4 regions of the Desulfosporomusa polytropa genome follow, and region 1 is predicted to be linked to each of the others. Evidence: riboswitches for the same ligand, from Rfam matches in the RefSeq annotation. Region 1 holds a riboswitch; each other region holds the start of a gene.
What was found. A riboswitch is a leader RNA that binds a small molecule or an ion and turns the genes downstream of it on or off. The one in region 1 is predicted to bind S-adenosylmethionine.
Positions count from the first base shown of each region.

Region 2: linked by a shared signal. The riboswitch ahead of metK (methionine adenosyltransferase) and the one ahead of metX (homoserine O-acetyltransferase MetX) in region 1 are both predicted to bind S-adenosylmethionine.
Region 3: linked by a shared signal. The riboswitch ahead of ACZ449_RS22630 (methionine ABC transporter ATP-binding protein) and the one ahead of metX (homoserine O-acetyltransferase MetX) in region 1 are both predicted to bind S-adenosylmethionine.
Region 4: linked by a shared signal. The riboswitch ahead of ACZ449_RS13175 (MetQ/NlpA family ABC transporter substrate-binding protein) and the one ahead of metX (homoserine O-acetyltransferase MetX) in region 1 are both predicted to bind S-adenosylmethionine.

Region 1 covers NZ_AP042400.1:5,507,900-5,510,101, forward strand. The annotation lists gene ACZ449_RS27680 (double-cubane-cluster-containing anaerobic reductase) at 1-858, shown strand, start outside; SAM riboswitch class I at 942-1,052, shown strand; gene metX (homoserine O-acetyltransferase MetX) at 1,142-2,202, shown strand, end outside.
Region 2 covers NZ_AP042400.1:1,598,188-1,600,389, forward strand. The annotation lists gene coaBC (bifunctional phosphopantothenoylcysteine decarboxylase/phosphopantothenate--cysteine ligase CoaBC) at 1-570, shown strand, start outside; SAM riboswitch class I at 624-732, shown strand; gene metK (methionine adenosyltransferase) at 799-1,989, shown strand; gene ACZ449_RS09290 (heavy-metal-associated domain-containing protein) at 2,062-2,202, shown strand, end outside.
Region 3 covers NZ_AP042400.1:4,465,333-4,467,534, forward strand. The annotation lists rRNA gene ACZ449_RS22620 (23S ribosomal RNA) at 1-106, shown strand, start outside; rRNA gene rrf (5S ribosomal RNA) at 328-444, shown strand; SAM riboswitch class I at 813-937, shown strand; gene ACZ449_RS22630 (methionine ABC transporter ATP-binding protein) at 1,020-2,075, shown strand; gene ACZ449_RS22635 (methionine ABC transporter permease) at 2,044-2,202, shown strand, end outside.
Region 4 covers NZ_AP042400.1:2,397,939-2,400,140, forward strand. The annotation lists gene hisZ (ATP phosphoribosyltransferase regulatory subunit) at 1-516, opposite strand, end outside; gene ACZ449_RS13170 (YerC/YecD family TrpR-related protein) at 536-832, opposite strand; SAM riboswitch class I at 1,024-1,127, shown strand; gene ACZ449_RS13175 (MetQ/NlpA family ABC transporter substrate-binding protein) at 1,242-2,063, shown strand; gene ACZ449_RS13180 (TetR/AcrR family transcriptional regulator) at 2,143-2,202, opposite strand, start outside.

The sequences.
Region 1 (2,202 bases):
ATTATTGGTGAAACAACCTGTGATGGCAAAAAGAAGATGTTTGAGCTCATGAATACCTTTAAACCAGTGCATGTTATGAAACTGCCACAGACCTATCTTGATGATAGTGATAAGGCATACTGGCTAAATGAAGTAAGAATATTGAAGGAACTACTGGAAAAAGAACTAGGAACCAAGATTACCGATGAAAAGCTCAAAGAAGCCATAAAGGTGCTGAATCAAGAGCGACTCCTGATGCAGGAATTGGCCGAATGTATGAAAAATGACCCAGTACCGATGACCGGGCAAGACTTTTTAAAACTGATGTGGGGCCGGAATTTTGTTACCGACCGGCCGGAATTTGCTCAACAAATAAAAGAGATGATCAGTGATATGCAAGAAAATATTGCCAAAGGCGAAGCCGCTATGCCTAAAGGGGCTAAACGGATTTTGGTTACCGGCGTGCCAACAGGTATCGGCTCAGAAAAGGTTATTAAGATTATCGAGGATTGTGGTGCAGCAGTCGTCTACATTGAGAACTGCTCAGGTATGAAGCAGTTTGTTACACTTGTCGATGAAACCAAGTCACCGCTCGAGGCTATTGCCGAGAAATATCTAGCAACCCCTTGTTCTTGTATGAGCCCGAACCCCATTCGCCTTGAGAATCTTGCCAAACTGATACCGGACTATCGAATTGATGGTGTGGTTGATATCACCTGGCAGGGTTGTCATACTTATAACGTAGAAAGTCGGGTAGTTAAAGAGTTTTTAAAGAAAAATGGCGACACTCCATTCCTACAGGTTGAGACCGACTACTCGCAGGGTGATGTGGAGCAGATTAAAACAAGAGTGCAAGCTTTTCTAGAAATGATGGGTTGAGTTGTAAACTGAGCGTAAGATTGACTTGACAAATGTATCCTGGTTGAGTATCATGTATATATTACTAATAACTTAATATCTAACTCTTATCCAGAGAGGTCGAGGGACTGGCCCGATGACACCCAGCAACCGGCATATTTGTGCAGTGGTGCTAATTCCAGCAGGAATCAGAGATTATTCCTGGGAGATGAGAGGGGATTAGATGTATAGCAAATGCCCCCTCTTTTATTTGAGGGGGCATTTATATTGGGGTATTTAGAAAATTGTGAGGGGAGGCTATATCATGGTTATTACCTTTTTTCCTGGTTTTAAATGGCGGCCGCAGCTCAAACTGGTACAGATAGCTAGTCCGGAAAATCCGCTTATAGTAACAAGTGGTTCGTGTTTAAATGATGTTACTGTGGCGTATGAAACCTATGGCAAGCTAGCAGAGGCCTGTGATAATGCGATTCTGGTCGCCCACGCATTGACTGGTGATACCCATGCGGCAGCCCATGAGCAATATGATGAACCGGGGTGGTGGGAAGCATTAATTGGCCCAGGTCGGCCGTTGGATACGGATAGGTTTTTTGTTATTTGTGCCAACGTGCTGGGCGGTTGCCAGGGAACAACTGGCCCGGCTTCACTTGATCCAGCGACCAGTAAGCCATATGGAATTAATTTTCCGGAGATTACCATAAACGACATAGTACGGGTACAGAAACGGCTAGTAGATATACTTGGCATCCGACAGCTGGCGATGGTAGTCGGCGGTTCTATGGGTGGGATGCAGGCGCTGGAATGGGCGGTATGCTATCCAGGTTTTATTAAGGCTGCTGTTGTAATTGCTGCTCCAGGCTATTCAGCACCGCAAGCCATTGCGTATAACCGCGTAGGCCGTCAGGCTATCATGCTTGATCCCGAATGGAAAAATGGGAACTACTATGGCGGGGCCGGTCCGGAAAAGGGCTTGGCGGCTGCACGGGCACTGGGGATGATTACATATCAAAGTGAAATATCTATGGCGTATAAATTTGGCCGTCGTACACGCAAGGGGCAGTTTGAGGTGGAAAATTACTTAGACTATCAGGGGGCACGCATTGTCAAAAGGTTTGATGCAAACTCCTATCTTTATCTGCTGCGGGCGCTCGATCTTTTCGATGTAAGTGCTGGTTATGCGTCCTATGAAGCGGCTTTATCCCGTATTGATGCTCAGGTGCTGGTAGTGGGCGTAAGTTCAGATATTTTATATCCGCCGCACCAGCAGCAAGAATTGGTCGAAGCTATGCGCCGCGCAGGTGTGCGAACCGATTATACTGTTATTGACAGCCCACACGGGCATGATGGTTTTTTGATTGATTTTCA
Region 2 (2,202 bases), 1.7 Mb from region 1:
AGCGGTAAGATGGGATACGCTCTTGCCGGGGTAGCAGCTAGACGGGGCGCTGAAGTCATACTTGTTTCTGGTCCATCAAGCCTACCAACTCCACTGGGGGTAACTATTAAACGAGTAGAAACAGCGGCTCAAATGCAGGCTGCTGTTCTTGACGAATTTGATACTGTCGATATTGTAATCAAAGCTGCAGCTGTTGCAGATTACCGACCTGAAATGGTAGCTGAACAAAAAATCAAGAAGACAGGGGATACCTTAACCATTAATCTCGTTAGAAATCCAGATATTTTATTTGAGTTGGGGCAAAAGAAAAAACAGCAATTATTAATTGGCTTTGCTGCTGAAACCGAAGACCTTATGACTCACGCCCAGGAGAAATTAACCAAGAAAAATCTTGACATGATTGTTGCTAATGATGTGACCCTCCCTGGAGCTGGTTTCAATATTGATACCAACATTGTAAAAATTATACATAAAAACGGTGATATAGAAGAACTACCGCAGCTTAGCAAACAGCAAATAGCAGAAATTCTTATAGACAAAATTGACAAAATGCTGACAAAATCTACTTGATTTTTTTTTATATTTAGTTTAAAATTTCTTTGATGTGACAATTGCATATACTATACTCATCAAGAGTTGGTGGAGGGACTGGCCCGATGAAACCGCGGCAACCATTTAGCATATTTATGCTAAAAACGGTGCCAATTCCGGCGGTAAACCGCGAGATGGGAGTGAAAAATCACACCTCCCTTTGTGGGAGTTTCTTTTTTTAGTAACTAGTTAGGAGGGATTATATTTATGGCAACAAAACGTGTGCTGTTTACATCAGAGTCTGTAACTGAAGGCCATCCGGATAAGATTGCTGACCAAATTTCCGACAGTGTGCTTGACGCTATTATAGCTCAAGATCCTGAGGCCCGAGTAGCCTGTGAAACATTAGTTACTACTGGTATTGTACATGTAGTAGGTGAGATCAGCACTAAGTGCTATGTTGACATTCCCAAAATTGTGCGTGAAACTATTAAAAGTATTGGTTACACGCGTGCCAAGTATGGTTTTGATGGCGAAACCTGCGGTGTCTTACTATCTATTGACGAACAATCGGTTGATATTGCTTTGGGTGTAGACAAGGCGCTTGAAGCCAAGCAGGGTGACATGGATGCCATTGATGCTATTGGCGCCGGTGACCAAGGCATGATGTTCGGTTACGCTACTAACGAAACCCCGGAATTTATGCCGTTGCCAATCGCCTTAGCACATAAAATGGCACGTCGATTGTCCGAAGTTCGTAAAAATGGCGATCTGAGTTATCTGCGCCCAGATGGTAAAACTCAGGTCACTGTTGAATATGAAGATGGCAAACCGGTACGGGTTGATACCATCGTAATTTCAACTCAGCATAGTCCTGACGTTGATCGGGAAACTATTGAAAAAGACCTTATAGCTAACGTAATAAATCCCATAGTTCCCCAAGAGCTATTAGATGCCAAAACCAAATACTATATTAACCCAACCGGTCGATTTGTCGTGGGTGGCCCGCAAGGCGATTCAGGCTTAACCGGACGTAAAATAATAGTTGATACCTATGGCGGTATGGCTCGGCATGGCGGCGGTGCTTTTTCCGGTAAAGATCCCACAAAAGTTGACCGGTCTGGTGCTTATGCGGCCCGCTATGTTGCTAAAAATGTAGTTGCTGCAGGACTAGCCGACAAATGCGAAATTCAATTGGCCTATGCCATTGGCATCGCTCGTCCAGTATCTGTTATGGTGGAAACTTTTGGGACTGGTAAAATTCCAGAAGATAAAATTGTTGCACTTATCAACAAGCATTTTGACTTACGACCTGCGGGTATAATTAAGTCGCTTGATCTTAGACGTCCTCTTTATCGTCAGACTGCTGCCTATGGCCACTTTGGTCGTACTGATGTAGATTTGCCTTGGGAACACATTGATAAAGCCGAACTTCTTCGCAAAGAGGCCAATATCTAAACTTATTAATTAATGGTCAATGGTAATACTAATATTGCTGGACATTCAATTCAGTTTAAAGGAGGTATTTCATTGGCTGCTCAAAAAAATATTACAGAATCTGTTTACCACGTTGGCGGTCTTAAAGGTGACCACTGCCGGGATCGTATTGAACATACGTTATCCCACCTTTATGGTGTTTCCTCAGTTAAGGTGGACATGGCTTCCCAGCAA
Region 3 (2,202 bases), 1.0 Mb from region 1:
TCGAAAGAAGTAAGGCCCCTTGCAGATTACAAGGTAGATAGGCCAGATGTGGAAGTGGAGTAATCCATGCAGCTGACTGGTACTAATAGGCCGAGGACTTGACTTAAAACCTCGTTTGCATGAAGTGCAAACATCAATGAATCCTAATACGCAGTCTTTCTTCTGTGAAGTTTTCAGGGAATACAATGTATTGCCTTAGACTGTTCAGAACGTGACATATGCTAGGCGGAGTGAGGACGTACCCGGAGTCGTACTGGAAAGTACGTCGGAGGGAACGCCCGGAGCGACAACGACGCAGATGGTGCGTTATCAACAGCCGTAACTATATCCAGTGACGATAGCTGTGGGGCTCCACCTGTTCCCATACCGAACACAGTAGTTAAGCCCACAAACGCCGAAGGTACTTGGTTGGAAACGGCCTGGGAGATTAGGAAGTTGCTGGTTAATTTTAAAACACCTACTATATATGTAGGTGTTTTTTTATTGCCTTAAAGTTTAGAACGTTCAGAGTGCCCCAGGTGCTAGGCGGAGCGAGGACGTCGCCGTAGTCGTACTGGAAGTACGTCGGAGGGGACGCCCGCAGTGACAACGAAGCAGATGGGGTGCTATGGACGTTCGTAGTAGCCGAAGGTACTTGGTTGGATTGGCCTGGGAGATTAGGAAGTTGCTGGTTGATTGAAACACCTACTATTTGGTAGGTGTTTTTTGTTGTCGCAAAGTTTAGATTGTTGCAAGCATAACAACTTTACAATTTTTCCTTGACAGCATTTAGACCTTGTGCTAATATAACTCCAAGAACTGAATACAGTGATTTTTCATCAAGAGTTGGCTGAGGGACTGGCCCTATGAAGCCGCGGCAACCATCGCATATACGCATTTGTATAGGCGAAACGGTGCCAATTCCTGCAGAAGCCCGTAAGGGCCTGGCAGATGAAGAATAGCATAGTTAGTTAATTATGTCTCTTCTTCTGTGAAGAGGCTTTTTTATTTTCAGGAAGTAAAGGAGGAACCATATAAATATGATTATGTTAACTGAATTACAGAAGGTATATCAGGGAGAATCAGGCCCTGTAAATGCACTTGATAATGTGTCTCTTGAAATAGAGCAGGGTGAAATTTTTGGTATTATTGGTAAAAGCGGTGCCGGGAAAAGCACGCTGATTCGTTGTATTAATCTGCTGGAACGCCCTACTGCTGGCCGGGTATTGGTTGATGGTCAAGATATGATCACCTTATCTGAGGGCGAGTTACGAGAAGCTCGTAAACGTATGGGGATGATTTTTCAGCACTTTAATCTACTTTCGGCACGCACTGTACTTGAAAATGTAGCTTTTCCATTGGAATTAGCTGGTATCAACCGGGCTGAACGAGAAAAAAAAGTAGAACCTTTATTAGAATTAGTTGGCCTGACAGACAAGCGAGATGTTTATCCAGCCCAACTTAGTGGTGGGCAGAAGCAGCGGGTAGGTATTGCCAGGGCATTAGCTAGTGAGCCTAAGGTGCTCTTATGTGATGAGGCAACCTCGGCGCTTGATCCGCAGACTACAGAATCCATTTTGGCGCTGTTGAAAGATATAAATAAAAAACTAGGTCTGACTATTGTTCTAATAACTCATGAGATGCATGTTATTAAAGCGATTTGTGACAAAGTTGCCGTTATTGAAGGGGGACAGTTGGTTGAAATCGGTAAAGTATTTGATGTGTTTACTAATCCACAATCAGCAACCGCGCAGGATTTTATTAAAGCAGTAGTAAATAACAAAGTCCCAGATACATTAGCAAAGCTGTTGTCAGAAGCGCCAATAGTTGGTGGAAATCTTGTTATGAGGTTATCTTTTTTCGGGGAAGCGACCAATGAACCATTTATAGCTGGACTTATTCGCCGGTTTGCTGTAGATGTAAATATTATATCAGGCAATATTGATCATTTGCAGGATATTCCTTATGGTACGCTCTTGATTGAGCTATCAGGGAAGGACGAAGATATCCAAAATGCACTACGTTATATGCAGGATCTAGATTTGAGAACAGAGGTGATTGGTTATGTCGCAAGACATGCTCATGTTGCTGGTTGAGGGACTAGGAGAAACATTTTACATGGTGGCTGTTTCCTCGCTGGTATCAGCGCTTTTTGGAATTCCCTTAGGGGTTGTCCTGGTGGTAACAGGCAAAGGTCATATTAAGGAAAATCTTATATTTAAT
Region 4 (2,202 bases), 2.5 Mb from region 1:
GCCGTTAATGAAAGCAACTTGGCCTAAACCAATCTGAAAATTGGTTAAACCGGCCTCCAGCATGGCTTCAACCGCCAATGCGATAATCTCCGCATCAGCTGCTGGCCCCGGGGCTCCTAAAAGTTCAATCCCTGCCTGGTAAAATTCACACTGTCGTCCAGCTTGCGCTTGCTCATGCCGAAATACATTAGTAAGATAAAATAATCTGAGCGGCAGCGGCCTTTCTTTAAATCTTGTCGCAGCTACCCGCGCAATGGGTGTTGTCATATCAGGACGCAGCGCTAACGTACGATTATTCTTATCAAAAAATTTAAACACATGCTCCTGGATAGCGTTGCCTGTACCTAGTGTTATAGTTTCCATATATTCAAAAGTTGGCGTCACCACTTCATCATAACCCCAACAGGAAAACAGCTCAGCAAGAGCTCCTTCCACAATGCGTTTTTGTTTTGCTTCTCGCGGCAGCAGATCACGTGTTCCATAAGGAATTTGCGGCACAAAATTATTCCTGTTCATTGTGTACACTCCATTCTAATCAGCTGTTATCTACTTTATCCAACACCATTTTATAGCCATCGGCACCATAATACAGACAACGCTTAACTCTGCTGATTGTTGCTGTACTCGCACCGGTTGCAGCAACAATATCATCATAAATAACGCCTGCTTTTAACAGTCGCGCCACTTCCAGCCGCTGAGCCATAGCTTTAAGTTCCCCAATTGTGCATACGTCTTCAAAAAATTGATAACATTCCTCCTCACTGTTTAGCGATAAAATCCCTCTAAACAACTGATCGGTAAGCCTATCTTTTAATTTAGGATTTGCAGGCATAACTACTAGCCTCCCTATAAGTACTTGCTATTTTTATATTTATTCGCTATTTTCCCGGATTTTCCTTCTTTAATACTTTCCATCTTTATTTAATTAAAACGTCTTTTGTAAAATTCCCGTTTTTTTACACCACTTTTTCTGTTGACAGTCTTTCGTAGTCATGTTAATATAAAATTCATAAAATTAAATATTGTTCATCAAGAGCTGGCTGAGGGAATGGCCCAATGACGCCGCGGCAACCATCGTATTTGCGAACGGTGCCAATTCCACAGGATTACCTCCTGGCAGATGAAGAACTGGACAACAAGCCTCTTCGGACTGCCGAAGAGGCTTACTACTTTTCACGAAAGGAGGATCATCTAGTCATTATTATTAGAGATTAGAGATAAGTATTAGGAGGAATTATTCTATGAAAAAGTTTACCCTGTTAGTAATGATTGCATTATTAGCCTTTTCTACCTTTATCGCTGGTTGTGGCAGCAAGAGCACCCCTGCTCCGTCAGCCGCAGATAAGAAAACCATTAAAGTTGGCGCAACTGCCGTACCGCATGCTGAAATTCTCAATGTTGTCAAACCACTGCTTGAAAAAGAAGGCATCAACCTGGTTATTGTCGAGATGAGCGACTATGTCCGTCCCAACATGGCTGTGGCTGAAAAAGAACTAGACGCTAACTTCTTCCAGCACATCCCCTATCTGACCAAATTCAGCGCTGAACGCAAGCTTGATCTGACCTACACCGCTGCCGTACATATTGAACCGATGGGTATCTACTCCAAGAAAGTCAAGAACCTGAATGACCTGCAAACCGGTGCAGCAATCGGCATCCCCAATGATCCCACCAACGGCGGCCGTGCACTAGCCCTGCTAGCCAAAGCCGGCATTATTAAACTCAAAGATGGTGCAGGTGTTACTGCTACTATTAGCGATATCACCGATAATCCCAAAAATGTAAAAATCCGCGAGCTTGAAGCTGCGCAACTACCTCGTTCACTTGATGATCTTACTTTAGCCGTCATTAATACTAACTATGCACTAGAAGCTAAGCTTGTCCCCAGTAAAGATGCTCTGTTTATTGAACAAAAGGACTCTCCCTATGTTAATATCCTTACTGTCCGCAAAGGCGATGAAAACCGTCCTGAAATCCAAAAATTAACTAAAGCCTTAACATCTGAAGAAGTTAAGAAGTTTATTAATGAAAAATATCAAGGTGCCATTGTACCAGCATTTTAATTCTTTCAAAAGAGGCTATGTACGATCTAAGCAAGCAGGGCTGTGGATAACTTATTATAAGTTTTTCCACAGCCCTTTTTTAGCGCGCAACAACGCCATAAAGGAAGACATCAGCAATACCGTTAGCTGCCTTATCAAG